Regions from separate parts of the Bacillus sp. DJP31 genome, predicted to be linked through region 3. Evidence: riboswitches for the same ligand, from Rfam matches in the RefSeq annotation. Region 3 holds a riboswitch; each other region holds the start of a gene.

Region 1 (12,110 bases), on a different contig from region 3:
GAAATACAATAAGAAAATTCTACATTTACTGCTCTGCTAAAAAAAATACTATTCATTTACTTTCCATTCGTGCGAATGAAAGTATAGCTTCTCTACTATGATTTAAGGAGTTTGAAATGAGAACATTCAAGCAGTCTGAAATACTTAAAAGTCTACCCACTCAATTTTTTGCTACACTTGTAAGTAAGGTAAATAAAGTCATGGAGCAAGGCTATGATGTTATTAACCTGGGTCAAGGTAATCCTGATCAGCCAACACCTGAACATATTGTAACGTCATTAAGAGAAGCAGCTGCCAACCCACAATACCATAAATATTCACCGTTTCGAGGACAACAATTTTTAAAAGAGGCGGCTGTAACCTTTTATAAACGAGAATACGGAGTGAACTTAGACCCAGATAAAGAAGTGGCCATCCTTTTTGGTGGAAAAGCAGGACTTGTTGAAGTACCTCAGTGCTTATTAAATCCAGGGGATCTCGCATTAGTACCGGATCCTGGTTATCCTGATTACTGGTCAGGGGTAGAACTTGCAAGAGGAAAGATGGAGTTTATGCCCTTAAAGGCTGAAAATGACTTTTTACCTGATTATAACGAGATTGACCAAGCGGTGTTAGAAAAGGCAAAATTAATGTTTTTAAATTACCCAAATAATCCGACCGGGGCAATTGCTACAAAGGAATTCTTTGAAGAAACTGTTCAGTTATGCAAAGATAATAACATTTGTGTGGTTCATGATTTTGCCTATGGAGCAATAGGATTTGATGGAAAGAAGCCGATAAGCTTTCTTGAAATAGAGGGTGCAAAGGATATTGGAATTGAAATTTATACCCTTTCTAAAACCTACAATATGGCTGGCTGGAGAATTGGATTTGCAGTGGGGAATGAAAGTGTAATTGAATCTATAAATCTCCTCCAGGATCATATGTATGTAAGTTTGTTTGGTGGGATACAAGTTGCTGCTGCAACTGCTTTATTATCTCCACAGAATTGTGTAGATGAATTAGTCGATCGTTATGAAGCTAGACGTAATACGTTTATTGAAGGGTTGAAGGGCATAGGCTGGGATGTTGATGCACCCTCAGGTTCGTTTTTTGCTTGGCTTCCGGTTCCAAAAGGATTTACATCTGTGAGTTTCTCAGATTACTTACTTGAGGAAGCTCATGTTGTAGTAGCTCCAGGAATTGGATTTGGTCCATACGGAGAAGGCTTTGTCAGGGTTGGACTTTTGTCTGATGAAGATAGGTTGCTTGAGGCAGTGAATCGGATAAAAGCCTTGAACATATTTTAGGATTGACAAAAATCCCTCAAGCTGTCATAATCCAAATTAATTTGATTAAGATTTAATAATTAAATAGTATTTCTTATTAAGAGTAGGCGGAGGGACTAGCCCGATGAAGCCCGGCAACCGATTTATCTATACACAGTCTAGATAAGCACGGTGCTAATTCTTGCAGCTATGCGCTGAGAGATAAGGAGACGGTGAATTTAAACGATACCCTCTTCTTATTGAAGAGGTTTTTTTCATTTAAAATGTTTTTTTATAAATTGAGGTGTTGAAATTGACAAGAATAAAAGCTACTTATCTCATACATGACGCAAAAAACGATTTATCCAAAAAAGCAGAAGGTATTGCCCTTGGTTTGACGATTGGATCGTGGACCGACCTTCCAAAACTCCAGCAGGAACAGTTGAAAAGGCATAAAGGAGAAGTTCTTTCCATACAAGAGCTCGAGGATAGTCAAAAGGCTAACCAATATTTTGGAAAGAAACTAAAACGTGGAATAGTTACAATCTCCTATCCGATAGAAAATTTTTCACTCGATATCCCAGCTATTTTGACAACTGTGTTTGGGAAGCTATCTCTCGATGGAGAAGTTAAATTAGTAGATTTGGATTTTTCTGCTGAAGTAAAGAGTGCTATGCCTGGTCCAAAATTTGGAATCGAGGGTATTCGTTCAAAGCTCGGTGTCTTTAACAGACCATTAGTGATGAGTATTTTTAAAGGTGTACTTGGTAGAGATATTCACTACCTAAAAGATCAACTTAAGGAACAAGTTTTAGGTGGCGTGGATCTAGTGAAGGATGATGAGATCCTTTTTGATAACCCACTCACTCCTTTTGAGAATAGAATTGAAATCGGTAAAAATGTGCTAAACGAAGTTTTTGAGACAACTGGCCATCGAGCCCTTTATGCTGTGAATTTATCGGGGCGTACGTTTGAATTAAGAGAGAAAGCAAGAAGAGCTAGAGAACTTGGTGCTGATTGTTTATTGTTTAATGTATTTGCTTATGGAATGGATGTTTTACAAGCATTGGTTGAGGATCCAGAAATCGATTTACCCATCATGGCTCATCCAGCAGTAAGTGGAGCCATCACACCATCAGAGTTTTATGGTATACAAAATCCGTTGTTGCTAGGAAAGCTATTGAGATATGCGGGTGCTGATTTTTCACTGTTTCCTTCTCCTTACGGAAGTGTAGCGCTAAAGCGAGAAGAAGCACTTGGAATTGCGGCTGAACTGACTATAAACGAATTGTTCAAGAAGACTTTTCCAGTGCCTTCTGCTGGTATTCATCCTGGTTTGGTTCCATTTTTGGTCAAAGATTTTGGAATTGATTCTGTCATTAATGCTGGTGGCGGAGTACATGGTCATCCAGACGGAGCGATAGGCGGGGGGAAAGCTTTCCGAGAAGCAGTCGATGCAGTAGTTGAAGGTCGTTCTTTAGAGGATGCGGCACAAGAGCATGAGTCTTTGAAAAAGGCGCTTCATTTATGGGGGATGTAAGAAGCATGAAGCAACCAATCATCTTTTGTGATTTTGATGGAACGATTACCGAAACCGATAATATTATTTCTTTAATGAAAAAGTTCGCACCGTCTGAATGGCTGGAAGTTAAGGATCAAATTCTTTCTCAAGACATTTCAATTCAAGAAGGGGTTGGGAGATTATTCGGTTTACTTTCATCAAATCTTAAAGAAGATCTTATTGGGTTTTTAAAAGAAACGGTGATGATCAGAGAGGGCTTTTCTAAGTTTGTTCAGTATACAAGGGATGAAGAAATTCCACTTTACATAGTGAGCGGTGGGATAGATTTTTTTGTTTATCCATTATTGGAAGGGCTGATTGAACGGGAATATATTTATTGCAATGGTTCAAATTTTTCTCTTGAGACCATTCAAATTCTTTGGCCAAATGAATGCGATGAAAACTGCTCAAATGGTTGTGGATGCTGTAAGCCATCTATTATGAATAAATTAGCAGGACCCGATGAACATATTATCGTAATTGGCGATTCGATCACAGATTTTCAAGCCGCTAAAATGGCCCATACAGTGTTTGCTCGTGACTTCCTAATTGAAAAAATGGATGAATTGGAAAAACCGTATCATTCGTTTGAGACGTTTTATGATGTCATTGAAACGCTAAAGCAAAAAAAATCAGAGGTGGATGTGTGAGTAATTTTAATGATAGATGGAATGTACTTGCTGATATTAAGGACGAACTAGCATGGCGGGATTGGTTTCCTGCAACCAGTGGGAATTTGTCCATTAAAGTGTCCAACGATCCCCTAACTTTCTTAGTAACGGCAAGTGGCAAGGATAAACGGAAACGAACAGGTGAAGATTTTTTACTAGTAGATGAGTTCGGGTTACCGATTGGAGAGACAAACCTTAAGCCATCTGCTGAGACATTGCTTCATGTTGAGGTATATAAACGAAGCTATGCAGGCTGCTGTCTTCATGTCCATACAGTCGATAATAACGTCATTTCAGATTTGTTCTACTCCAGTGGGGAGATTGTGTTTCAAAAGCAGGAAATCATCAAGGCATTTGGACTATGGGATGAGGATTCGACATTCACGGTACCAATTATCTATAATCATGCGAACATTCCAACATTAGTAGAAGAATTTATACCAAATATAAAAGAAGATGCAGGTGCAGTGCTTATACAAAATCATGGAATTACAGTTTGGGGAAGAACCCCTCAAGAGGCAAAACGATACTTAGAAGCCTGTGAATTCCTATTTACCTATACATTAAAAATATTAACCTTAAAGCAAGTATTAACAGCAACTTAACACATTAAAGCAGCAGATACTTTAATGCATAGATAGTATGAATTTAAGGGAGGAATGAAAGATGGCAACTATTCGTATTCATGGGAGTAACGAGGTAATTGAGGACCAAGGTAATGTAGCTGCATTTTTGGAGAGTAATGAGGTTATTTATGAGCAGTGGGATATTACGAAACTACCTTCTGACTTGAATGAAAACTATCAGCTTTCTGATGAACAAAAGCAAGCTATCTTAGAGGCATTCCATACTGAAATTGAAGATATTTCAAAAAGAAGAGGCTATGAAGCAGCTGATGTTATTGCTTTATCAGAGTTGACGCCAAATCTAGATCAACTATTACAAAACTTTAAGCGTGAGCATCTTCACACAGATGATGAAGTACGTTTTATTGTGAGTGGTCATGGTATTTTTATTATTAAGGGGAAGGATGATGTATTCTTTGATGTCAGACTAAATCCAGGAGACTTAATTTCTGTACCAGAGAATGTTGTTCACTATTTCACGTTACAAGAAGATCGAAAAGTTGTGGCCGTGAGGATCTTTGTAACTACCGAAGGCTGGGTTCCAATTTACAAAGATTAATGAGGCGAATGCATAAAAAAGTAGGGAACTTTTCATAACGAAAAGTTCCTATTAAATTTAGACCTTCCGCTCCAATCACCTTATTTATAAATGGGTTGCTTTTCCTATTAAAAAACAACAATCTTTTAGAAAAGTGTCTTAATTAAAAAACATATATTAGCATAAGCCAGAGTGATATACTTTACGCACTTCTTATAAAGTTGAATTGGGATTTGTTTCTTGGATGGATGTTTCGTTTGATTTCCAAATCTTATATTGATTTAAATCCTTTTCAATTTGCTTAAAAATAAAGGCAATTATTGCGGCATCATCAATCAGTCCAACCCCAATAAAAATGTCCGGAATTACATCGGTTGGAACGACAAAGTAAAGTATCCCCACGACAATCATCGTTAATGTTTTGTAAGGGATTTGACGATACTCTCCTGAGATCCAATCATGATAGGCATCTAATAATAGCAATAATTGATCTCGGAAGGTTTGTATTCGTCCTTTTTCAGAATTAGTTTTCTTACTGGCTTCCTTCCACAGTTCCTTTGCTTTATGCCGATCCTTAATATATTCAAGAGCTTTTCGCTTATATTTGGTTACAGTAGTCTTTGATTGTCCATCCCTATCCTTTTCCACCCTAATCCCTCCTATGATACGAATACATTTCTACATCTAGTTTACCATTAAAGCATAAAATTCATAAGATATGTGTACCACAAAGCGATATACGACAAGAATCTACAAAAAACCAAAAATCCTACTATGAATGAGGAATCTATCGCAATAAAACACTGAATTCGTCACATTCTTTTAAAAAAATGTTCGAGAAATTTGTCTAATTTTGCAATTCTATTTACATATATAGTAGAATTTGTAATAATGCTTATACAGGAATAAAAGTTTCATGCATTAGATGGGTAAAGGGGGGGAATGTGTTGGCGGCTAATACAGGTCTAGATATAAATGTGCTGCTTAGAGAGATAGATAAAAAGAGAGAAATGATGATAACAACAGCATTGGCAACTAGTTTCACAAGTGAGGAAACAATAAAATGTAGCCAAGAACTAGATCTGATGATTAACCAATATCAACGTTTTAATCTGATAGAAAAAAGAACGGGTATATATGGTGCTATTATGAGTGTCCTCGCTTTGTTTGTTTTAAATCCCTATCGAATGATAAATAAAATTAGATAACTTACAATTAAAGCCCATTAGAAAATGTTTACATGTTAAAACATTTTCTAATGGGCTTTCCTGTAGTAGTTAGTTGTAAATCGATGAATTAGAATAGTTGAAGCAAAGCGACCATAAGTAATAAGCCAAAAATGAATGAATAGGTAGCAAATTGCTCATTTCCGTCACCATGACTTTCAGGAATTAATTCTTTGTAAATGATAAATAACATGGCCCCAGCAGCAAATGCCAGTCCATATGGCACAAGAAATGAAACGAAGGACGTTAACATAAAACCGATTATTCCACTAACGATTTCAATGGCTCCTGTTAAAGTGGCAATAATAAATGCTCTGAACTTACTAATCTTCTGTTGTATTAAAAATAAGGCAACTAAAAAGCCCTCTGGAGCATTTTGTAGTCCGATAGCGAAAGCAATCATGTTTCCTGTTTCAGATGCATCAGAGGCGTAGCTAACTCCTACAGAAAGACCTTCTGGAATATTATGTAGAGTAATTGCAGCAATAATTAGCAATGCTTTTTGATCAAATTCAAGACCCTTGCGAGTATGCCCAAGATCAATATGAGGTATATTCTTTTCAAGTAAGGTTAGTACGAAAACTCCGAGTAATAATCCAATTGTAAGTTGAAATAATCCACCGCTTAGTAAGGCTTCAGGTATTAAGCTCATAGTAGAGGCCGCCATCATTATTCCAGCAGTAAAAGCAAGTAAAATGTCTCTCCATCTATGGGTTACTTGCCTCTGTAAAAATAGAATGGGTAAAGCCCCAACTCCAGTAGCGAGCGAAGACAATATACTCCCAATCAGCAATTCTTTCATAATAATCTCACCTTTACAAACATTTTACTTACAATTATAGTCCTGTCTAGCGGTAAAGTACAATCCGGGTCAATAATGATGGATACTTAAGCTAAGTCGAAAAATAGTAGATTAAAGCTTTGCTCCACTATATATTGAATGATATTCGTCATTTTTCTGTAAAAATCTCCAATCTCGTTTACTTTCCTTTGGTCAAATAATAGAATAAACCCATATTATAAGTCGGTGCCTAAGGTGGACCAAATGTTGAAGAACAAGACAGTTTGAACCCATGCTCAATCATATTCTAAAAGAAAACTTCTATTCTATCACTACTAATTGGATACTCTTTTTTCTCATAATTTTTTTCCTAGACTCAAGAGCGGGAAAAAATATAAACTGGAAAATTCACGCAATTTATTTTCCATTTATGCCTTACCATTTATTACGGTTCTTATCGTCATAAAGCAGGCCATCCATCAAACATCACAGCATATAAAAGTGGAAAATGGAAAGTTCTCCATTTCAAATGAATTTAGGCAAGGCATAGCTATTCTTCCAGATAGTATATACCAGTTACAAAGAAGTAATAGTGGTGATATTGTCTTTTTTTATCTAGAGGGGGGTAATAGTGCAGAGGCACTAGGAATTGCAAAAGAAAAAATAAGGTAAACGAGTAAAAGACATTGTGACAAAGGAAATATTTGAATCCATAATCTTACCTTTAGAACTTGCCCTTTTTAGGAAATGTTGTTGAATTTCAAATTCGAACCGATGCGCATGTTTTTGAGCATTATATAAAGACTATTTATGATCCACTTACGAATCGAATTAGTGAAATTAGTGAATACGGAATTGATGTTACATTAAAAGAGCTTACGGTAAAGCGAATGAAAAGCTTAACTGATTATGACCAATTGAACGGCTTATTCAACCGAGAGAAATACTCTCAAATGGTTGAAAGGTTTATAAAAGATGATGAAGAATATAAACAAATTTCACTTTTGTTAATTGACCTTGATGATTTTAAGCATGTTAACGATACACTCGGTCATTCTTTTGGGGACCAGCTCTTAATCCAAGCCTCAAATAGGTTAAAACATTTTTTTCCTGATCAACTTTTATTTTGGCTAGGGGGGGATGAGTTTGCTGTTTTATTTACCTCACCAATCTCTAGGGACCAAATTATTCAAAATGCTCAGCAGATTGAGGATCGATGGTTAAAGCATCTTCCTTTATTCCTTAATGTCAGAGACCTCGTTTTGTATAATGTGTTTCATAAAAAGATGGATATTGCGAATGCCAGCGAGCGTTTGTTGGCCCTATTAAGTGAAATAAAGTCGAGAATCCTCACTCAAGAGTCTATTATAGATTTCTGCAAGCTCTAAAATGAAAAGCCGTCATTAATCAATTTATTAATTGGCGGCTTTTCTTCGATTAAAACTTTTTATATGATTTTCTCATGAATAGAGCCTGATTAATAATCAACTATTCGGGAATTATTCCGCTGGAAAGAGAACCTTTACTTCAGTTCCTACAGTTAACTCGCTGTGAATGGAAATTTCACCTCCATACATAGTTACAATTCGTTTACAGACAACTAGTCCTAGTCCAGTTCCAGTCTCTTTCAATGTGAAAAAGGGATCGAAAATTTTATTTACTAATTCTCGAGGGATTCCTACTCCCGTATCTTTAATTGAAATAGAACAGTAATGATCAACTTTTTTAATAGAAATAGCAATATTGCCACCATTTTTCATGGCCTCTAGAGCGTTCTTTGTAATATTTAAAATGACCTGCTTTACGTGATCCTTAGCACAATAAATCATCATTGATTGCTCGTCCATTTCGAGAGAAAGCTGGATATTATATAAATTTGCTTCTGACTGAATGAGCGGTAACAGCTCATTCATAATATGCTTTATATCATTTAGGGAGTGAATATCTGCGATGGGATTTCCGAGTACTAAAAATTCACTAACAATCTCATTTATTCTTGATATTTCCTGTTGAATCACTTCAAAATAAAAACGATCTTCTTTATCCTTGTATTTCTCACTTAGTAATTGAACCAGTCCTTTTATCCCTGTTAATGGATTACGAATTTCATGGGCAGAACTAGCAGCTAATTGACCAACTATCTCAAGCTTTTGACTTTCATTTTGCAATTTCTCATATTTAGCATTTTTTCGTAAAACCATATATTTATTTAAGAGATAAATTGTATTGGTTATGAAAAGAAAGATAGAAGAATATTTAAATATAGTCCAAAAAAGCCAAGTAATAGAGTGTTCATTCACTCCAACTTGAATATTCCATGGTGCATTTCTAAGAATGGTTTCAACGTATACTTGGTTACTTCCCTTAAATACATTTTCTGTTTCAAATATGATCTGGTTGTAGCCATTAAGCACTTTTATGCCTTCATCAGGAGTTAGAACACGCATTATATTCTGAATGTAATCCACTCTAATATTTACGAGTAATAATCCAATTGTTTTTTCATTCTTGTCTATAATGGGAGTGACCATTGTGACAAGCTCTCCTCCAGTTGTGTGATTCTTAATTAAAGGAGATATTTTTGTTTCCTTTGCAACAATTGCGGATTGAACATAATTATTATCTAAGATATTTACTGGTCCTATCGGAGAGGATCCTATTTGCACGTTTCCTTGTGAATCTGCAAAATAAAAGCCAAAATAAAGTGGGCTCTCTTGATTGCTCTCCTCTAAAATTCTTCGGATTTCATCTGTTTGAAGAAATTCCTTTGTAGCAAGTACTTTCGCAAGCATCTCTAAACTAGCTTTTGTTTTTCCAAGCAATTGATCTAATTGATCTCTGTAAACACTAGCTGTTTGCTTGGCCTCCGCTTGAAGAACAAGTTTTTTTTCCTGTAACTCTGAGTAAACGAAATAAGAACTAATAATAATAGAAGGAAGTAAGACTACTCCTATGTAAAATAAGATTGAAGTCCATGTAGATTTCACTCAAAATGTCTCCCTTGATGAATAGATTGATAGTTTAATTATATACTATGTAATTTTCATATCCTAGTATTCAAAGCGTTAATGGTTCGATAAAATATTTATAAAATGTAAAAATATGTATAGTCATACATTCGTAAGCGTATCGTTTAGAGACATGAACAATCATTTCTTTTTTTATTGACAAAACTGAAGACAGTTTAGTATTATTATCTTTAATTCAAGATAATTCAAATTGATAAGGATTTGGTTTTTTATGGATACTAGAAAAGATATAGATGCATCCCTTAAGTTATTTGTTGTATTGTCTCGTGCCTATCGAAGTGTAGGGGATAGTGCGAATAAGTCTATTCAACGTTTTGGATTAAATCCTACCGAGTTTGCTGTTCTTGAGCTGTTATTTAACAAAGGAGATACTCCACTTCAGCAAATTGGAGGCAAAATTTTAATTGCAAGTGGAAGTATTACTTATGTTGTAGATAAGCTTGAGAAGAAAGGTTTACTTCTTCGTAAGCAGTGTTCAAAAGATAGAAGAGTAACGTATGCGTCTCTTACAGATGAGGGTATTTTGACTATGGAGAAAATTTTTCCCGAACATGAAAGATTTATTAATCAAATTCAATCTTCTTTATCTTTTGAAGAGAAGGAATCATTAATTACCCTTCTAAAAAAATTAGGGTATGGTGCGCGAGGATAGTTCATTAGCTTACAGAATATAGTAAACCTGGAGATATACAATATTTATAGGAATCACATAGAAAAAGAGGCTTCACTTGTTTAGTGAAAGCCTCTTTTTCTTATTGTTGATCTTTTAATTCATTTGGTAAGACAAGTACTTCGACACGACGGTTTTTTCCACGACCTTCTGGCGTGTCATTCGTATCAATTGGCTGAAATTCACCAAAACCTTTGGCACTTAGTTTTCGAACATCCAGTTTTTCATTTTCAAGTACAATTTTCATGAAATTTACTGCCCGCATCACACTTAAGTGCCAATTGGAGTCAAATTGAGGATTACTAATGGGCACATTATCCGTATGACCACTGATAACGATGTTTCTAGGAGGATCAGAAACTAGCAATTCGGAAATCTCCATAGCTAATGTTTGGTCTTTTATACGAACTATTGCTTTTCCAGGATCAAAAAGAACATCATCTAAAACTGTAATGAGTAAGCCTTCATCCGTTAAAACGGTTTTTAATTTGGTATTTAAATTCTTCGCTTCTATTTTTGTATTAATTCTCTTTTGCAACTCTTCTAATTCAATTTTCTCTTGTTGCTCAAAGTCTGGATTTTCATTCTGCTCATTTTTTGCATCTTCAACATTTGCAGATTGAGGTTGTTCCTCTGGAAGAGGGCTAGGGAAATCCATAATCCCTGTTCCCCCACTCATAGCACTACTCATGGATTTGGCAATTTGCTGAAACTTTTGGGCATCAACAGAACTAGCAGCAAATAGAACAATAAAAAGTGCTAGTAATAACGTAAGTAAATCAGCATATGGAATTAACCAGGTCTCATCTATATGTTCTTCATGATGATGCTTTTTTTTTCTACTCATCTTGCTTACCGCCTTGAGAAGCAAAGAATTTTTCGCGTTCATAGTTTGGAAGATAGCTAGCAAGTTTCTGTTCTAGCATTGTTGGAGATTGACCATCTAGTACTGACAAAACTCCTTCAATCATCACGCGTTTTACATGTGCCTCTTCCTTAGATTTTCGTTTAAGCTTGTTTGCAAAAGGATGCCACAATACATAACCCGTAAAAATCCCAAGAAGTGTAGCAACGAAAGCCGCTGCAATAGCTTGTCCAAGCGCATCAATATCTGCCATATTTCCTAATGCAGCGATTAGACCGACAACTGCTCCTAATACACCAAGTGTAGGTGCATACGTACCTGCTTGACTGAAAATAGCGGCTCCTGATAGATGACGTTCTTCCATTGCTTCTACTTCTTCATTCATAACATCACGGATAAATTCAGGAGATTGGCCGTCTATAGCTAAACCAAGACCATTTTTTAAAAAGGGCTCATTCACTTCATTTAATTGTGCTTCAAGTGCTAAGAGACCTTCTTTACGTGCAATATTTGCCCAATTAGTGAAGGTTGGTATTAGTTCACTCACATGGACAGTGTTGCTCGTTTTGAACAATACGCCAAAAAGCTTTGGAATTCTTTTAAGCTCATGGCCAGGAAATCCGATAGCAATAGTTCCAGCTGTCCCTACAATAATAATAAAAAACGCAGCAGGATTTAACAAAACACCAAAATGCACATGCTTGAAGTACATTCCTACTAAAACCGCAGCAAGACCGAGAAATATACCAATAATAGTTGCTTTATCCATCATAATCACCTAACTTATCTTATTTCTAGTTTGAAGGTCAAAAAATTTGTACAGTGTTCGAATTTTATAGATTCATTATACCTATCTTATCGGCACATATTAAACATTTGTTTAAACATTTCTGTGT
Region 2 (12,110 bases), on a different contig from region 3:
GTTGATCAAAGTCGCATTCATGTGTTTGGTTTTTCTAGAGGAGGTGTGATGGCTTTAATCACTGGGATAAAAGACTCGAAAATAAGGTCGATTGTTTCCTGGGGCGGGGTATCTGATATGACTTTGACGTATGATGAGCGATTAGATTTGAGAAAAATGATGAAAAGAGTGATAGGTGGAACACCGACTAAAGTACCGGAGCAGTATAAAAGGAGAACGCCTTTATTCTACTTAGAAAATGTACAAGCTCCTGTCTTACTTATACATGGTGAAAAGGATCAGAATGTTTCCATTGAGCATTCCTATCGATTAGAAAAACGACTAAAGGAGTTAAGAATACCTGTTGAGTCCTGGTATTTTAAAGAGTATACACATTATTTCCCACCAGCAATTAACCGGAAAATTGTGCAGGATTTGACCAGTTGGATGAAGAAACAATAAAAACAAACTATTGGAGGTAAGAAAAATGGGAATGCCCCTAGAGTTAAATACAATGATTGTGACAAAAGGTTTGGAAAAGAGAGTAGAGGAAAATATGTTTACTCTTGAAAAGGAGGGATATCGCTTATATCCACTTGATATTCCACTAGAAGTAAAAAAGCAAAAGGACTCTGACACAAATGGCATTGCTATTATTAAGAAAGTAGTTATGATGAGTCAGAAAACGATAATTACATATGAATTGATTTCGCTTAATTCGACAAATTAATTTTTAAGGAAGATTTTTTTGAATTCCTTTTACAACAATAGGATCTTACCGTTTGACGGGGATTAAATCAAAAAGCCTGCATCAATGATTACTTAGTAATCTACGATACAGGCTTTTTGATTTAATCGTTATTGGTTTTGTTATTTTGTTGGTCCACCAAGTGAAACAATATCTTCATTGACATTTGAGAATTTTTTAAAGTTTTCTATAAACTTAGCTGCTAATTCAGTTGCTTTCATATGGTAAGCTTCTTTATCAGTCCAAGTTTGCTCAGGCTGTAGTACTTCATCAGGAACACCAGGAACGTGTAAAGGGACTTCAAGTCCAAAGGTCCCATCTTTAGCTGTTTCGACGTTGCTTAATTCTCCCTCTAAGGCAGCTTGAACCATGGCACGAGTGTAGCTAAGCTTCATTCGGCTTCCAACTCCATATTCTCCGCCAGTCCAACCTGTGTTAACGAGAAATACTTGTACATAATGCTCATCGATTTTCTTGCCAAGCATTTCAGCATAGACCGTTGCAGGAAGAGGTAAGAATGGTGATCCAAAGCAAGTGGAGAATGTTGCTTGTGGAGACGTGATTCCTCTTTCTGTACCTGCTAGTTTACTTGTATAACCACTTAAGAAGTGATACATTGCTTGCTCTTTCGTAAGTTTGCTGATTGGAGGAAGTACACCAAATGCATCTGCTGTTAAGAAGATGATTGTGTTCGGATTTCCAGCAATACTAGGTTCAATAATGTTGTCGATTGCCTGAATCGGATAGGCAGCACGAGTATTTTCAGTTAATGAAGTATCATCAAAATTTGGAGCTCTAGTTTGGTCGTCAATCATAACATTTTCGAGAACACTACCAAAGCGGATCGCATCAAAAATTTGAGGTTCCTTTTCTCGAGTTAAATTGATGCACTTCGCATAGCATCCACCTTCGATGTTAAATATACCAGAATTAGACCAGCCGTGCTCATCATCGCCAATAAGGCGTCTGTTTGCATCAGCAGATAATGTTGTTTTTCCTGTTCCAGATAAACCAAAAAATAAAGCAACATCACCTTCAGCACCAACATTAGCAGAACAATGCATAGGTAAAATGTTTGATTCTGGCAGTAAATAGTTCATAATAGAGAAAACAGATTTCTTAATTTCTCCTGCATATTCGGTACCACCAATTAAAACGATCTTTTGTTCAAATGATATAATGATAAATGTTTCCGATTTAGTTCCATCAACATTTGGATCCGCTTTGAAATTTGGAGCTGAAATGACGGTGAATCCTGACTCATGTGCTGCTAAATCCTTTTGAGTTGGACGAATAAATAGCTGATGGGCAAATAGATTATGCCAAGCATATTCATTGATAACTTGTATGGGTAGGCGATGCTTTTCATCAGCACCAGCAAATCCTTTAAAAACGAATAGCTCGTTTTTTTCCATTAAGTACGTTAATACCTTTTTATATAGGCGATTGAAAGCTTCTTCTGAAATCGGTTGGTTGACAGTGCCCCAAGCAATCTTATCTTTAATTGAAGCTTCTTCTACAATAAATTTGTCTTTAGGAGAGCGCCCTGTATATTTTCCCGTCGTTGCACGAACAGCTCCAGTAGATGTAAGCTCTCCCTCGTTTCTTGAGAGTACCTTTTCCACTAACTGTGAAACAGATAAGTTTGTATAAATGTTTTGTCCGCTTAATAAACCATTTAAGTTGATTGAAGTATCAACAGAATTCATTTTCATAACCTGCCTTTTACGATTTTTTTCTATTAATCTAACAATAATCGAAATTAAATGATTACTTCTTCAATTAGTATAACATATTTAAAGCAATAGTCTATACTAATCTATATTTTTGTGCTCATTATAGTTTTAATATCCCCTTTTACTGCAGGTTACAGTAATCAATGTTTATTCTAGCTGAATTTAAGCTTAAACCCACACTGATTTAACCAAGTTTCATAAAATGGAAATGAGATTAAAAAATGGGATCTTCATAACAGCAGCCCATATATTTTATAAATCTAAATGAACAAATATAGTTGTGTGAAATTATTCGAGTAACCTCTTCTCTTTTTGTTGACATCTTTCGACCTCATACGTTATGATATGAGCCGAACGGATACTCTCTTATCCCGAGTCGGTGAAGGGAACAGGCCCAATGAAACCCAGCAACCATCATTTTATGATAAGGTGCTAACCTGTTGCAAGGCGCAAGTAGCCTTGAACGATAAGAGCAAAGGCGAATGAACGTATACCCTTTCCTCTAATATAAGGAAGGTTTTTTTTATGTTCATTTTAGTAAAGCCTAATCATTGAGCTAAATCGTAAAAAAAGAACTCCTTAATAAAATTATGTTTTATTAAGAATAATAAGAGAATGAGTACCGTATCTGACAAGATTTCAGAGATAAGAAAAGATTCACGTAGACCTTATTTCTGAAGTTAACAATGGGAGGAACAAATTAGATGTCAAAAAATCGCCGTTTATTTACGTCTGAGTCTGTAACAGAAGGGCATCCAGACAAAATTTGTGATCAGATTTCAGATTCAATTCTTGATGCAATTCTTGCAAAGGATCCAAATGCTCGTGTTGCATGTGAAACATCGGTTACAACAGGATTAGTATTAGTTGCGGGTGAAATTACTACATCTACTTATGTAGATATTCCGAAAATTGTTCGTGGAACGATTAGAGATATTGGTTATACACGTGCAAAATACGGATTTGATGCTGAAACGTGTGCAGTGCTTACATCTATCGATGAGCAGTCAGCAGATATCGCAATGGGAGTTGACCAAGCATTAGAATCACGTGAAGGTCAAATGTCAGATGAACAAATTGATTCAATTGGTGCTGGTGACCAAGGTCTTATGTTTGGATATGCTTGTAACGAAACGAAAGAATTAATGCCATTACCGATTTCTTTAGCTCATAAATTGGCTCGTCGTTTAACAGAAGTTCGTAAAGAGGATATTCTACCTTACCTTCGCCCTGATGGAAAGACACAAGTAACTGTAGAATACGATGAAAACAATATTCCAGTTCGTATTGATACGATCGTTATCTCAACACAGCATCATCCAGAAATTTCGAACGAGCAAATTAGTCGAAACCTAAAAGAACATGTGATCAATACAGTTGTACCGAAAGAATTAATTGATGAGGATACAAAGTACTTCATTAATCCAACAGGTCGTTTCGTTATTGGTGGTCCTCAAGGGGATGCTGGATTAACAGGTCGTAAAATCATTGTTGATACGTATGGTGGATATGCACGTCACGGTGGCGGAGCATTTTCAGGTAAGGATCCAACAAAAGTTGACCGTTCAGCGGCATATGCTGCTCGTTATGTAGCTAAAAACATCGTGGCAGCAGGACTAGCTGACAAGGCAGAAGTGCAATTGGCTTATGCAATTGGGGTAGCGCAGCCTGTTTCCATCTCGGTTGATACATTTGGCACGGGTACTGTTTCTGAGGATCTTCTAGTAGATTTAATCCGAAGTAATTTTGACCTACGCCCAGCGGGAATCATCAATATGTTAAACCTTCGTCGTCCCATTTATAAGCAAACAGCTGCTTATGGTCACTTCGGTCGTACAGATATTGATTTACCATGGGAACGTACTGACAAAGCTTCAGATTTGAAAGCTCAAGCAGCACAATAATAAGTAAAAGGCTATCACCTTGAATGAGGTGATAGCCTTTTTAATTAAATAATTTTTGCGTATTTGGTTTCTTTAGATTCATGAATGGCCATTTCATATTCGTCTAGAAGATTATTGAAAATTGCACTCCAGGTTTGAGTCATGGAGTAGACTCTCGCTTCCGTACTCATATGAGTCCTTTTTTCATTATTTTCAAGTAGGTCCACGATCGCTTCTACAAATGATTCAACCTTTTTCGGCTCACAGAGAATGCCCGTTTTTCCTTGCCTAATAATGTTTTTTACCCCACCTGAATTTGCACCTACAACTGGAGTTCCACATGCAAGTGCCTCTAACACTACGTTTCCGAAGGTTTCCGTTGGTGATGGAAAAACAAACAAATCAGAAGCTGCATATACCTCAGATAATTCTTTTCCGTTTAGATAGCCTGTGAAGGTTACGTTACTTGGTGTTTCTCTTTGCATATCTAGCTTAGATGGACCGTCACCAACTACAAGCCAGCGAACATTTTTTTGAAGATTTGGAGGCAAGGCTTTCATTGTTTCTAGAAGTGTTTGAACATCTTTTTCGGGAGCAAGTCTTCCAACATAGGATAATACATACTTTTCTTTGATTTTATATTTTTCTCTCACCTTTGTAGAATGTTCATTTGGTTTATAAAGGGCAGAGTCTACACCACGACTCCAAATATGGAGATCTGTAAATCCGTGACGCTTTAATTGTTCTTTCGTCTCTTGTGAAGGGACAAAGGTTTTAAGAAAAGATCGGTGAAACCATCTCATGTATTTCCAAAGTATAGGCGATAAAAATTGAAGGTCGTAATACTCCAAGTACTGATCAAAATCAGTATGATAAGAGCCTACTAGCGGAATGTTTAGTTTTTTTGCATAATGAATTCCACAAAGTCCCACATTAAAGGGCGTAGCTACATGAATGATATCAGGTTGAAACTGTTGTAGCTGACTTTTTACGTGAAGCATATTTGGTAAGGCTAATCGACATTCAGGATATAGAAAAAAAGGCAGGCTCGTAAACCGATGAATATGGGTAGAAAATAATTCTTCGTCTTTTGTACAATCTGGAGCAAACACCTTGTATTCAATCTCTTGCTGTTCTAAATAATCCGTGAAGCGTTTAAGCGTTCTTGCTACTCCATTTACTTGTGGTGCAAACGTATCTGTAAAGATCGCAATCTTCACCCTAACCCCTCCAAAATTTAAAGGATAGTTAATCCAGTAAACAACTGTTGTAAAAAAGCAAGAGAAGTAATTCCAGTGATGGTGCCCAATATGCTACCAGCCATGACATCAGATGGGTAATGAAGCCCAAGATACATTCTGGATATTCCAATACTAAAGGCTAACGGCAATAGGACAATACCTAGCAATGGCATCCAAAAAATATATGGGATAACTACAGAGAAGATAGCCGTAGTATGTCCTGATGGAAAGGAGTGATCTTTTAAAGGATTGACTGTAACATTCGCTTGTTCTAATGCTAAATAAGGTCTTCGTCTTGGATAAAACTTCTTCACAAGTGCTACTGGAATATGACTTAGGAGTAGAGAAAGTGCACTAGCAAGTCCAACATATCTATTTGTAGTAGGCGATAAAATAATAAGAATTAGGACAGACAGAATAGTAAAGGTTGCACCACCTAAGTGGGTGATTGAGCGGAAATAGAAGTTAAGGGCCTTTCGATCAAAATGACGGTTCACACTTCGGAAGATATGACATTCAAAATCATATAAATTTGCTATTATTTTTGTCATCATTCACCTAGCCCCTTTTGTAAACTAATTATGTCTGTTCTAATCTTTTAGAGAATTGAAGAAAGAACCAATCGTGCGTTATGATTAATTTGAAACATTGTTAGCCATACTACTTGGCCTAACTTAACTAAGTTTTTTTGAATAGTAAACTCTATACTTCCATTTTAAGGTGTAAATATTTAGGGAATACTAAGGAAATGTAAAAGTAATGAGAAATTATATAATTTTTTTTTACAATATTTTTAAGAATATTGTAAAAATAGAACAATAGGATGAAAAATCATCCTTATTCTTGAATGGATTTGTAGTACTGACCTTTTTCAACATATTCTCTTCTAATTCGTTCCATATCTAAAATATCCTCTTTATTTAGTTCACGAATTACTTTTGCCGGTCTTCCATATGCCATGCAGTTTGGGGGAATGATTTTACCTGGTGGGACAAGACTTCCAGCCCCAATAAAGGAACCTTCGCCGATTTCTGCTCCATCTAGTATGATAGAGCCCATCCCAATTAGTGCACCTTTGCGAATGGTTGAACTGTGCAGCAATACTTGATGACCTACAGTAACATCATCTTCAAGGATAAGGTGCTTGTTTGGACTTTGGTGTAGAACACAATTGTCTTGAACATTGACTCGATTACCGATAACAGTTGGCGACACGTCTCCTCTGATAACCGTGTTGAACCAGATGCTACTATATTCACCAATCTTTACATCGCCAGTAATCGTGACATAGTCAGCAATAAATGCAGTTTCCGAAATGGTCGGTACTATATGTTTATAAGGTAATATCATTTTTTATTTCCCCTTTTTACAGTATTTAGTGATATTGTAACAAAATATAGAACACTCTGTTAAGTATGGTTTTTTTCTACATTCAGTTCTTTCCATTTTAAACAAGTAGATCATAAGTAAAAATAACTTTACATGGGTAAAACAAATGAACAGACCATTCATTATTAATTAAAAGTTGTTTCAGTACAATGAATACTTGTGTATTTCAAAGATATGATTTTAAATAGCGAGGAGTGATAGTATGTGGAGATGGGAAGCGGAGAATGCAAAGGCTGTAATAATAATGGTTCATGGGGCATCAGAGCACCACGGTCGTTATAAATGGTTAATTGAAATGTGGAGAACTGAGGGCTACCATGTTCTGATGGGGGACTTACCAGGCCAAGGTACAACTTCACGAAGACATCGAGGTCATATTGATCATTTTGACCAGTACGTCGAAACAGTTGAAGGTTGGTATAAGGAAGCTCTTACTTATGGATTACCAATTGTTCTACTAGGACATAGTATGGGCGGATTAACCGTCATTCGTTGTATGCAGGAAAAACATTTTCAAGTGAAGTGCGTGATCCTATCTTCCCCTTGCTTAGGAGTTTGTGAGATAACGGCACCTTCTCCCTTTTTGAATGCTGCATCAGTAGTGTTAAACAAAATAATCCCTACATTTAGAATGAATACAAATTTAACACCATCTATGGCAACGAGAAATAAAGAGGTCATTGAACTAGATAGTAATGATTCCTTATATGTAACTAAGGTGTCGATTAGATGGTATCGTGAACTTATTCATGCAACACAATTGGCCTTAACCTATGTCAAGAAGACTCCAGATGTTCCTATTTTATTTATGCAGGGTGGAGACGACCAGATTGTGAACAAGGGGAAAGGTAAAGCGTGGTTTGATCAATTGCCCTCAACAGACAAGACATATAAAGAATGGCACGGTTTATTTCATGAAATATTTAACGAGCCAGAGCGTGACCTTGTATTTGACTATACAAAGAGATTTGTTGAAACTCAGCTCGCGGTGAATGTACAATAGAGGCATTAAGGAAAAAGGAGTCGATTTATAAAAATGTTACCAACTCATCCTTTAAGCTTAATGTCAAAGGTTTACCGAGATGTTTTACCACTTGTTCATAACGAACTATCTTATTGGAGAAATAGGGCAAACGGAATTCCCAACGCAGAATTACGAAATCAAGCCCTATCAAGTATTAACGAAAAGGCCTTCCATTGTGAGGGTGGAGGTGTAATAGCCTTATTGTCTTATCAGCATTTGGAGTCATGTATTAAGTTCATCATAGCCTATCAAACAATCAGTGATTATCTGGACAATTTATGTGATCGGAGTACTTCTCTCAATCCACTGGACTTTGAAGCGTTACATGAATCCATGCCACATGCACTTACCATAGGAGAAGGGCAAAATTATAATTATTACAGGTACCGTGAAGACCAAGATGATGGTGGCTACTTAAGGGATCTCGTGGTGACATGCCAAAGTGTGTTAACAAAGGTCCCACATTATTCATTGATTAAGACTGAAATAATCGAGTTGGCCAATTATTATTGTTCTTTACAGGTACATAAGCATGTTGTGGTGGAAGAGCGTGTGAGCCGACTGGAAAAATGGTTTCAAGGTGTGGATAAGAGCCTCCCAGAGATGAAATGGTATGAGTTTTCTGCATGTTCAGGATCTACATTAGGTATTTTTGTTTTAGTCTCCCATGCATTTGGGGATAATCTAGAAAAGTCAGATGTAACCAAAATAAGAAATGGGTATTTTCCATATGTGCAGGGTTTACATATTCTACTTGATTATTTAATTGACCAAGAAGAGGATATAGCAGGAGGAGATCTAAACTTTTGTAGCTATTATCCAAATGAAGAGACCTTAGTAGAACGACTTTTTCATTTTTTAGATGAAGCAGATGAACAAATAAAAGGAATTCCAAATGAGAAATTTCATCGTTTACTTAACCGCGGATTGCTCGGAGTATATATGTCTGACAGTAAAGTGAATGAGCAGAGTCAAGTTAGGAGATTAGCTAGACAATTGATAAAAAAAGGCGGACCTATCAGCTACTTCTTTTATCTAAACGGAAGAGCCTATCGGAAGTGGAAACAATTCAATGAAAAGAACCCGTTAAGTAGAGCTTCGTCTTAGCGGTTTCTTTTTTCGATGGCCAGTATAAAGGGTGGATTGTTTTTTTGATTTATGAATTGATACTTTAAAACATGAGCATATGTTTGATCAATCTGTTCTACATAATCGAGAAGCTTATCTCGTTCTGTCATACCTTCAGGATGGCCATGGTAAATGACTAGAATAAGGATTCCTTCAGGTTTTAGTAGTGATAAAATTTGTTTAACCGCAGAAATTGTTGTGTCTGAAGTTGTTACAATCGCTTTGTTGCCACCAGGTAGGTACCCAAGGTTAAAAATAGCGCCTGAAAGACTTTTCTCTTCGATATAATCCTTTACATGTTCATGACCTTTTAAAAAAAGGGTAACGCGGTCCTGCAAACCTTTACCCTCTAGTAATTTTGAAGTGTTTATGATTGCTTGTTCTTGAATGTCAAAACCATAAACATGTCCATTTTTTCCAACTAGATCGGCTAGGTGAACGGTGTCATGCCCATTACCAACGGTTGCATCAATGGCAATATCCCCTGGCTGAATGGCTCTTGCTAAAAGTGACCTTGCAAATGGGAGAATTCGATCAAGATTCATCGTGAGAAGACTTCCTTTTGAAAGTGCATGCCTTGATAGCTATTCCGTCTTACGAGCTCTGCTTCAATCGCGTTCAAGACTTTCCACTTATTTAAGCTCCACATTGGGCCAATCATTAAATCAGACGGACCGTCCCCTGTAATTCGATGAACAATCATTTCTGAGGGGATAACTTCTAATTGATCACATACAAGGTTTATATAATCATCAAATGATAAAAAGTCGAGTAGACCTTTTTCATATTGTTTAACCATGGGTGTTCCTTTTAGTAGGTGCAACAGGTGAATCTTAATACCTTGTACATCAAGCTTGGCAACTTCTCTCGCCGTTTCCATCATCATTTCAGGTGTCTCAAGAGGTAGACCATTAATAATATGAGAGCAAATACGGATATTATGTTTTCGAAGCTTGTTCACACCATCTTTATAGCATTGATAGTCATGAGCACGGTTAATAAGAAGGGCTGTTCGTTCATGGACGGTTTGTAAACCAAGCTCAACCCATAGATAGGTTCTTTCATTTAATTCAGCTAAATACTCAACGACATCGTCTGGCAGACAATCCGGTCTCGTTGCAATCGATAAGCCAATCACACCTTCTTGCTTAATAATCACTTCGAATTTCTCTCTTAGTTCCTTAACTGGGGCATGCGTATTGGTGAAAGCCTGAAAATACCCTAAGTACTTTCCATCCTTCCATTTTAGATGCATTTTTGTTTTAATTTCGTGAAACTGCTGTTCGATGGTTTCTGCTCGGTTTCCTGCAAAATCACCTGAACCAGCTGCACTGCAAAATGTACAACCTCCGTGTGCAACCGTCCCATCACGATTTGGACAATCAAATCCGCCATCCAATGCAACTTTGAACACCTTGTGTCCGAACGTTTGACGCAGATGATAATTCCACGAATGATACCTCTTCTGGTCATCGGAATACGGAAAAGGATTGATTTGATTCATATGAGTACATCCCCTTACTAGTGAAGAGTTAACGTTTTTTTGATAATTAGAATTTTAGCATGTAAAAGTGAAGAAACCAATATATTTGGGTGGTCTTGATTTCCAGTAAACCGCACAAAATCATCGATTTGGCTTACATAGCCTTTTTTCGGCTAAAATTTTTTGCGAAATACGAGCTCGAGTGGGAAAAATCTCCTTATCAAACTGGTTATAGTTGTAACGAGTTTGTATAAACTAAGCAGGATGAAGCTTTTTCATCGACCCGCGCGAACTGGTGAAGGAGGAATACTGCATGGCAACACGACAATCTGTTGAAGAATATTTGCAAATGGCAGAAGATACAATAACCTACGCGGAAGAACAGTTTACCGTGGCGAAGAAGCAGGAACACTATAACCAGACTGAATATACAAAAGCCCAGCAACAGCTAGAAACAGCCGTTATTGAATTAGGTATACTAGCTCAAAGTGGAAACCCACAGCAAAAGCTGCAAATTGATCGAATGAGACTTCAAATAGAACGTATCCAAAATGAAATGATCATCTACCCACATCATTAAGCTGGAGGTAATTTGCGGATATGAAAAAGCGATCTAAACAAAATAATCCTGAGCAAAAGACAAAGAATGGAAGTAACAATCAAGACCTTGAAGCGGGGAAAGACTTCGATCCTGTGAAGGAAGTAAAAAAGAAGAATGCGAAGCGGGCGCAGCCTGACATTTCGAGAAAATAATAATCGGATCCCCTCTCTTCTAGGAGAGGGGATATTTGGTGTGTGGGGAAAATTCGCTCGTAAATTTTGATATTCGATCATATATTCTCATATTCGCACTTATATCATGAAATTCGCTCAGAAAACAATCACAGGAAGTATTCTCCGCAAATTATTTCTCTCTTGATGCGAACAATGATAAACCAAGGGAATTACTATCGAAAATAAATTTTAATGTGAAAACCACCCAATAGGGTGGTTTTCACATTCCGTTAAATTGCTGGCTGGACCCCTTATATAACTAGCTCCTTTAGAAACTTCGATCTTAACCTGAGCCCCTAGATCCTCCCTCCATTTTCCTTATTGCCGCATCTCCCAAAAAGGAATACAATAAACGTTGGATTAAGAAGAATTCGGGGAGGGTGTATCATGCCCAAAAAGCTGTGGCTATTACTGATTGGAATGGTTATTAATGTAACGGGATCTTCGTTTTTATGGCCACTGAATGCTATTTATATTCATGATGTGTTGGGAAAATCACTTACGATGGCTGGGATTGTTTTAATGTTAAACTCAGCATCTGGTGTGGTTGGGAATTTAATTGGTGGTTATTTGTTTGATAAATTTGGTGGATATCGATCAATTCTCATTGGAGTTAGCACGACGATGATTGCAGGGATAGGGCTTGTTTGGAATCACGACTGGCCTTTTTATGTTATTTTTCTAATATTGCTTGGATTCGGATCAGGTTTGGTGTTTCCATCTAT
Region 3 (7,886 bases):
TTGCATTTGAACGAATTGGTCATAAAACTTCTCCCGTCATCCTTGTATGTCATGCCTTAACGGGTAATCAGTTTTCGGTCGGAACAAGGGATCAGCCTGGATGGTGGTCTGGACTCATTGGTGATGGGGGATATATTGATACAACTAAATGGCAAGTGATTACGATGAATGTACTTGGAGGCTGTAATGGGACATCAGGTCCTTTAAGCCTTGATGGAAATGGGAATCCTTATAGATCTTCTTTTCCGTTTGTGACAGTTAGGGACATTGTGAACAGTCAATACCAAGCATTGGAAAAGTTGAATATCCATAAGGTTCATGCCATAATCGGTGGCTCACTTGGTGGTATGCAGGTCCTTGAATGGGGAATTCTTTATCCCGAATTTGCGAAGACTTTGTTTCCGCTAGCGACTTCTCCCTACTTGAGTGATTTTGGAATAGCCTATAATTCAATTGCGCGTTATGCCATAACAAATGATCCGCGGTGGCAAAATGGAGAATATGAGGCCAATCCAGAGCTTGGTCTAAGTATAGCAAGGATGATTGGAATGATCTCTTACCGTTCAGCAGACTTATTCAATCAAAGATTTTCAAGAGAGGAACGGGATGGCTGGGGTGATCATCATCTGGAAAGTTCGTATCAAATTGACTCCTATTTAAAGTATCAGGGTGAGAAATTCTTAAAAAGATTTGATGCGAATAGCTATTTATATTTACTCAAGGCAATGGACCACCACAATATTGGTCATGAACGAGGAGGCTGGAAGCAAGCTTTAAAAGAGATTCGCTCGAAGGTCATCGCGATTAGTTATAAGAGAGATATCATTTATTCTAGTGAATTATTGTCTGAGCTCTTGGAGGTTTGTCAGGAGAATAATCTATCCTCAAAGCATTATGAGGTAGAAACCGTTTTTGGTCATGATGGATTTTTAGTTGAATTTGAGAAGTGGGGACATCTAGTGGAGGGGGAGCTCGGGTGAAGTCAATTAAAGTAGTGCTTTTAGGGTTAGGAACCGTAGGGAAGGGATTATACGAAACAATCAATACCCATCAACAAAAGCTGCATGAGGCTACAGGTCTTCCAGTAGAAATCGTAGGAATCTTAGTCAAAGATGCAGATAAGCCTAGAGAAATCAAAGGGAACATTACAATAACGACTAGTGTTGAAGACTTGTTAGCACTCCAAGAGGTAGATATAGTCTTTGAAGCAATCGTCGGCATTGAGCCTGCCAATACGTATATTAAGAGATTCATTGAAAAAGGTAGCCATGTTATCAGTGCGAATAAGGAATTGCTGGCGCATAAAGGGAAAGAACTCTCTGAATATGCTTCTCTTCATCATCGGTTTCTTACTTTTGAAGCAGCTGTAGCGGGTGGTATTCCTCTTCTACGAACAATTATTCAACTCCTTCAGGTAAATGGCATTTTAAAAGTGGAAGCCATTTTGAACGGAACGAGTAATTATATTCTCTCGAAAATGAGGAAGGAAAAAGCTAACTTTGATGATGTTTTAAAAGAAGCCCAGGAGCTTGGGTACGCTGAAGCAGATCCTTCGAACGATGTTTTAGGAACAGATGCTTTTTATAAGCTCATGATATTAAGTAACCTTATTTATCAAGAGCAACCCAGTTGGGAGGATGCAGTTAAAATAGGTGTTAACCAAGTGTCGACAAGCGACCTATTGCTTGGAGAAAAGCTGGGACTTCGCTTAAAGCTACTGGCAACTTTGCAAATGCACAATGAAGAAATCACTGCTGAAGTCAAACCTACATTTGTTGGAGCAGAACATCCTTTATACAATGTTGAAGGTGTGAACAATGGAATTGTTATTACAACAGATTTAGTGGGAACAATTCTTTTACAAGGTCCTGGGGCAGGTTCAAAGGCAACAGCTAGTGCAATGATAGAGGACTTGGTTTATATTCGACAGCAAGAAAAACCTAAAACCGAGCATTCACGGTCAAGCTACCATACACAGAATCAGCATGATGGCGCTCCAACATCCGTTTGGTTAGCAGTTATCGAAGAGACTACTTCAAAAGCCTTAAAAAACAATTATTCTATCTCAAGTAAATTAGATAAGTTCAACACTAAGCTTTTGCAAAGAGATGTGGTCAAGAACGAAACTGGATATGTTATTGCTAGTCTGCTTCAAGGCAAGGAGGAGAATGTACTAAATTATTTGCAAACACTTAAGCAAGAAAAATTAAGATTTTACCCAGTTTCAACAACCGGCTTTTCCATTCAAAGCCACGAGCATACGCCTAACCTGTTACAAACCACAATTTAATAGTCTTCTTATCAAGAGAGGTAGAGGGACTGGCCCTTTGAAACCCGGCAACCATTACATTCCGTGTAACTGGTGCTAATTCCAGCAGAGTTTTAATTCTGAAAGATAGGAAGGGGAAATTTGCTTAGGCATCCTCTTCTTAGATAGGGTGTTTTTATTTTATAAAATAATGAAATGGGGAAATGACTATGACAAATCATTCATACGGTTTAGAAACATTATTACTACACGGAGGCCATGCGCCAGATCCTACAACGGGATCACGTGCTGTTCCAATTTATCAAACTTCTTCCTATGTTTTTCACAGTACGGAACATGCACAACGATTATTCTCATTAGATGAGCCAGGAAACATCTACTCTCGTATTGGGAATCCAACGGTCGATGTGCTAGAGAAAAGAATTGCTCTTTTGGAAGAAGGGGTAGCTGCTGTTGCGACATCTTCAGGTCAGGCAGCGATCACTTTAACCATCTTCAATCTGGCACATGCAGGTGACGAAATTGTTGCAGCTACTAACCTTTATGGTGGAACGTATAATTTGTTTGCCGTCACGTTGCCAAAGTACGGCATTAAAGTTCATTTTGTAGATCCAACAGATCCAGAGAATTTCAGAAAAGCCATTACACCAAATACAAAGGCTGTTTTTGCTGAAACAATTGGTAATCCAAGTTTACAAGTTTTAGATATTGAGGCAGTGGCAAATATTGCCCATGAAGCTGGTATTCCATTAATTGTGGATAGCACATTTGCATCACCATCCCTTTGCAAGCCAATCAAGTGGGGCGCAGATATTGTCATCCACTCTGCTACAAAATGGATTGGAGGACATGGTACTTCAGTTGGTGGTTTAGTTATTGATGGAGGTCGTTTTAATTGGAATAGCGAGAAATTCCCTGGCTTTACGGAACCAGACCCGAGCTACAATGGCCTTGTTTATGCGAATGACTTTGGAACATTAGCCTTTATAACCAAATTACGCGTTCAATTACTTAGAGATTTTGGATCATGCTTAAGTCCATTTAATGCTTTCTTAATTTTACAAGGATTAGAAACACTTCAGCTTCGTATGGAGAAACATACGAAAAATTCTCTAGAAGTGGCCAAATATTTAGCTCAGCATCCAGCCGTTGAATGGGTAACGTATCCAGGACTTGAATCACATCCTACACACAACTTGGCAAAAAAATACTTAACAGATGGAGACGGGGCTGTTGTTGTATTTGGAATAAAAGGTGGCAGAGAAGCAGGAAAGACCTTTATCGACTCGCTATCGTTATGGTCACATTTAGCGAATGTTGGAGATGCTCGTTCTCTCGTGATTCACCCAGCTTCAACCACTCATCAACAGCTGTCACCTGAACAATTAAAGAAATCAGGAGTTACAGAAGAGCTTGTTCGTTTATCAGTTGGACTTGAATCAGTTCGCGATTTGACGAATGATTTAAATCAAGCACTTATTAAAGCGACAGGAGTTTCAAAGGATGGAAAAAAAGAGATTGTCATTAATGACGAAGGAATCATTCGATGGGCATTAAATTCAGCAACAGAAAAAGTGGTGGTTGATGGCGTAGAGGAAACTAGAACAAAGAACATCGCCGTTGTTGGACTCAGTAGCAATCCATCTAGACCAAGTCACAGACTGGCTTTTAAAATGCAGAGACTTGGATATCGGATTATCCCAGTGAACCCTAGAGAAACAGAAGTTCTTGGTGAAAAAGCGTATCCGGATCTACGTTCTGTTCCTGAAAGTATTGATATCGTACAAATTTTTAGAAGCCCCGAAGCAGCCGTTGAGCTTGCTCGAGAAGCAGCGGAAGTCCAACCAAAGGTTTTCTGGCTTCAGGAAGGCGTTATCTCAGAACAAGCAGCAGAGATTGCTAAAGATGCTGGTCTAGAGGTTGTTCATAACCGCTGTACGTATAAAGAAGCCCAACGATTAAGAGGCACGATTGCAACATATGCTTGTGAGGTTTAAAGGATAAATCACATTTAGTTGAATTTACAGATTTTCAAAAAAACTAATAGGAGGGCCTTCAAACGAAGGCCCCTCTAAAAATAGGAGAGATTTTCAGATGAAATGGAAAAAATCGAGCATACTTGCAACTTTAATTCTGACTATTTCAATATGTTTACTAAGTGCTTGTGGATCGGCTGTGAGTGGAGATGCTAAGCCAAAAAAAATCCGCCTAGATTATGCGTTCTATTCACCTACTAGTCTAGTTTTAAAGGAATTCGGTTGGTTGGAAGAAGCCTTTAAAGAGGAAGGAATTGAAATCGAGTGGGTACAGAGTTTAGGCAGTAACAAGGCTCTTGAATTTTTAAATAGTAACAGTATTGATTTTGGTTCTACAGCTGGGGCAGCTGCTCTTATTGCTAAATCAAAATCAGCACCCATTGAATCGGTGTATATCTACTCAAAGCCAGAATGGACGGCACTTGTAGCTCAAGGTGGTTCAAGTATTACGTCCGTTGAAGACTTAAAAGGTAAAAAGGTAGCAGCTACTCTTGGAACGGATCCTTATATCTTTTTACTTCGTGCTCTAGATGAAGCTGGTTTGAAATCGACAGATGTAGAAATCGTAAACTTACAGCATGGAGACGGGGCAACAGCACTTTTATCAGGTCAGGTTGATGCTTGGGCAGGACTTGATCCTCATATGGCAAAGCTTGAAGTGGGAGAAGGAACGAGCTTTGTTTACCGAAACGCCGATCTTAATACGTATGGGACTTTGAATGCACGCTCAGAGTTTGCAGAAAAGTATCCAGCCTATGTCGAAAAGGTTATTGAATTATATGAAAAAGCAAGAACATGGACAGTGGAAAATCCAGAAGATGCAGCTAAAATTTTGGCGGAGCAAGCACAGTTAGATGAGGCAGTAGCAAAGTTACAACTGACTAGGAATGATTTCTCAAATCCAATTCCAGGATCTACACAAATCAAGGCCCTAAATGAAGCTGGAAAAGTCCTTCAAGCTGCGGGTGTTATTGATAAAAATGCTGATGTTGAAAAGCTAGTAAATGAATTAATTCAGCCTGCTTTTGCTGAGAAAGTAATTAAGTAGCTCAGGAGGTTAAAGGATGTCACAGCAGACAGAAAGCAATGTATTAAAACCCATCCGATCAACCTTTCGAATTGTCTTACCAATCAATAAAGTATTGATCACAACAAAGCACATAGCGATTGGAAGTGTGTTACCGATAAGTCTTATTATCATCTGGGAATTCTTAAGTAGATTAGGTGTACTTCCACCTAATCTACTGCCTGCACCAACCATTGTCCTGCAAAAAATCTATTCAATGATTGTTGATGGTAGCTTGTGGGGGCATATAGGTATTACGTTTTTTCGAGTCCTTGTTGGATTTATTATTGGTACAGTTGTAGCTGTTCTTTTTGGCTCAATTGTTGGTTTTTTTCGATTAGCGGAGCAAATCATTGATCCGTTGCTACAAGCGTTCAGATCTATCCCATCCCTCGCATGGGTTCCATTGTTTATCTTATGGCTCAGCATTGGAGAGACCTCTAAGATTACGCTCATTGCTGTCGGGGTATTTTTCCCCGTGTATTTAAATATCGTAAGCGGGGTAAAAGGAGTCGATCGAAAACTAATCGAGGTCGGGAAAATCTATGGCTTCTCGACCTTCCAGCTCATTCGGAAAATCATTTTACCTGCTTCTTTACCCTCGTTCCTAGTAGGAATCAGAAGTGGACTCGGCTTAGGTTGGATGTTTGTCGTCGCTGCTGAATTAATGGGAGCTAGCCAGGGGTTAGGATTCTTATTAGTTTTCGGACAAAATATGAGTTCACCTGACATGATCTTAGCGAGCATCCTGTTGTTCGCCTTACTCGGCAAGCTCTCTGATTGGATCTTAAAAACAATAGAAACAAAGGCTTTGCACTGGCAGGATAGCTTGTCAGGATCAGAGGGTCGATAGTTCAATTTAGTATAAAATGGGTGGTGAAATAAGTGCTACTAGCAGTAGAACGAGCAAGTAGAACCTTTGAAACTGGAAATATAGCATATCGCCATGTGAATTTTTCAGCAGCTAGTGGAGAAATTATTGGACTTCTCGGAACGAGCGGTTGCGGAAAGAGCACTCTGCTTCGAAACATTTCCGGTCTAGACACTCAGTATGAGGGGAAAATTCTTTTTCACGGTCGAGAAGCTCGTGAAGGTAAAGAAAATATCGGTTTCATGTTTCAAGAACCAAGGTTAATGCCATGGCTAACAGTGATTGAAAACGTTCTGTTTGGAGAAAGAAACGAAACCCAAAATCAACTGGAAAAGGCATTGAAAGTACTTGAACAGGTTGGATTAAAGGGATTTGAAAAGCTTTATCCAAAACAGCTTTCAGGAGGGATGGCTCAGCGTGTAGCTATTGCCCGAGCACTCATCACTTCACCAGAAGTGTTGCTGCTAGATGAGCCTTTTAGTGCTCTGGATGCCTTTACAAAGATGCAACTACAGGATTTATTAGTAACAGTTTGGAAACAAAGTCGTGCCACGATGCTACTCGTCACACATGATATTGACGAGGCTTTCTACCTCTGTGACCGATTACTTGTTTTTCGAGGGCAGCCAGGTGAACTTTGTGAGGAAATCATTATCTCCAAAGAGAGACCCCGTTCAAGAGCGGATCAAGAGCTAGCTAAACAAAAGGAATATATTCTCTCGATATTAGGTTTTAACCAAGCAAAGTAACAATAGGGAGGGCAACAATGAGTCAAGTACTTCTACCTAAAAATGAAACGTACAATCTATCAAACTATGAAGAAACATATAAAGATTTTAAGTGGGATTCTGTCCATCCTCATTTTAGCTGGTACACAACAAAAAAGGTGAATATGGCGTATGAGTGTATGGATCGTCATGTTGAAGATGGGTATGGAGAGAAGGTCGCACTGATCTATATTAACGGAGAGACAAAGGATACCTTAACTTTTTCAGAGTTAAAACAAAAGACTGATGAGTGGGCTCACATACTGAAATCACAAGAAGTTAAAAAAGGAGACCGTGTTTTTGTATTTCTACCCAAGCATCCAGATTGTTATATTGCTATATTAGCAGGTATAAAAATCGGAGCAGTTGTAGGTCCATTGTTTGAAGCTTTTATGGAGGAAGCCATTTATGACAGAATGTATGATTGTGAAGCTTCCGTCTTAATTACCCACTCCGACCTTCTTGACAGGGTCCCTTTAGACAGACTGCCCCATTTAAAGACGGTGCTCACAACAGATGACTCAGAACATCCTTTTGCAAAATCTATTTCTAACTTACTAGCTTCTACCCCAATTGTTGGAGGAATAACAGAATGGGTTGATTTAGATGATGGAATGATTATTCATTACACATCAGGCTCCACGGGCAAACCAAAGGGGGTCCTTCATGCACATCGTGTGATGATTCAGCAGTTTCAAACAGGGCGTTGGGTCCTTGATCTAAAAGAAGACGATGTGTATTGGTGCACGGCTCACCCAGGCTGGGTTACAGGAAGCTCTTATGGAATATTTGCTCCTTGGTTAAACCGTTCAACCATTGTGGTTCATGGAGGTAGATTTCAGGCAGAAGAATGGTTTCAAGTGATTGAAGATACTGG

What was found. Region 3 has a riboswitch for S-adenosylmethionine ahead of ACOI1C_RS19675 (PLP-dependent aspartate aminotransferase family protein). Riboswitches for the same ligand answer to the same signal wherever they lie in the genome.
Region 1: linked by a shared signal. The riboswitch ahead of mtnW (2,3-diketo-5-methylthiopentyl-1-phosphate enolase) and the one ahead of ACOI1C_RS19675 (PLP-dependent aspartate aminotransferase family protein) in region 3 are both predicted to bind S-adenosylmethionine.
Region 2: linked by a shared signal. The riboswitch ahead of metK (methionine adenosyltransferase) and the one ahead of ACOI1C_RS19675 (PLP-dependent aspartate aminotransferase family protein) in region 3 are both predicted to bind S-adenosylmethionine.

What each region holds. Positions count from the first base shown of each region.
Region 1 covers NZ_JBMERO010000008.1:104,325-116,434, reverse strand. The annotation lists gene ACOI1C_RS09835 (pyridoxal phosphate-dependent aminotransferase) at 117-1,289, shown strand; SAM riboswitch class I at 1,360-1,476, shown strand; gene mtnW (2,3-diketo-5-methylthiopentyl-1-phosphate enolase) at 1,561-2,787, shown strand; gene ACOI1C_RS09825 (2-hydroxy-3-keto-5-methylthiopentenyl-1-phosphate phosphatase) at 2,793-3,458, shown strand; gene ACOI1C_RS09820 (methylthioribulose 1-phosphate dehydratase) at 3,455-4,084, shown strand; gene ACOI1C_RS09815 (1,2-dihydroxy-3-keto-5-methylthiopentene dioxygenase) at 4,146-4,664, shown strand; gene ACOI1C_RS09810 (YkvA family protein) at 4,857-5,291, opposite strand; gene ACOI1C_RS09805 (aspartyl-phosphate phosphatase Spo0E family protein) at 5,591-5,851, shown strand; gene ACOI1C_RS09800 (ZIP family metal transporter) at 5,940-6,671, opposite strand; gene ACOI1C_RS09795 (GGDEF domain-containing protein) at 7,382-8,038, shown strand; gene ACOI1C_RS09790 (ATP-binding protein) at 8,150-9,637, opposite strand; gene ACOI1C_RS09785 (MarR family winged helix-turn-helix transcriptional regulator) at 9,891-10,331, shown strand; gene motB (flagellar motor protein MotB) at 10,432-11,196, opposite strand; gene motA (flagellar motor stator protein MotA) at 11,189-11,983, opposite strand.
Region 2 covers NZ_JBMERO010000007.1:65,465-77,574, forward strand. The annotation lists gene ACOI1C_RS08775 (alpha/beta hydrolase family protein) at 1-441, shown strand, start outside; gene ACOI1C_RS08780 (DUF2584 domain-containing protein) at 467-709, shown strand; gene pckA (phosphoenolpyruvate carboxykinase (ATP)) at 850-2,436, opposite strand; SAM riboswitch class I at 2,827-2,936, shown strand; gene metK (methionine adenosyltransferase) at 3,168-4,367, shown strand; gene ACOI1C_RS08795 (glycosyltransferase family 4 protein) at 4,412-5,566, opposite strand; gene ACOI1C_RS08800 (phosphatase PAP2 family protein) at 5,584-6,138, opposite strand; gene ACOI1C_RS08805 (gamma carbonic anhydrase family protein) at 6,425-6,937, opposite strand; gene ACOI1C_RS08810 (alpha/beta hydrolase) at 7,179-7,979, shown strand; gene ACOI1C_RS08815 (tetraprenyl-beta-curcumene synthase family protein) at 8,013-9,107, shown strand; gene ACOI1C_RS08820 (class I SAM-dependent methyltransferase) at 9,104-9,673, opposite strand; gene ACOI1C_RS08825 (TIGR01212 family radical SAM protein) at 9,670-10,632, opposite strand; gene ACOI1C_RS08830 (YtzC family protein) at 10,925-11,191, shown strand; gene ACOI1C_RS08835 (glycogen biosynthesis protein GlgD) at 11,212-11,364, shown strand; gene ACOI1C_RS08840 (MDR family MFS transporter) at 11,773-12,110, shown strand, end outside.
Region 3 covers NZ_JBMERO010000032.1:17,250-25,135, forward strand. The annotation lists gene metX (homoserine O-acetyltransferase MetX) at 1-980, shown strand, start outside; gene ACOI1C_RS19670 (homoserine dehydrogenase) at 977-2,290, shown strand; SAM riboswitch class I at 2,296-2,402, shown strand; gene ACOI1C_RS19675 (PLP-dependent aspartate aminotransferase family protein) at 2,473-4,266, shown strand; gene ACOI1C_RS19680 (aliphatic sulfonate ABC transporter substrate-binding protein) at 4,364-5,353, shown strand; gene ACOI1C_RS19685 (ABC transporter permease) at 5,370-6,224, shown strand; gene ACOI1C_RS19690 (ABC transporter ATP-binding protein) at 6,257-6,991, shown strand; gene acsA (acetate--CoA ligase) at 7,009-7,886, shown strand, end outside.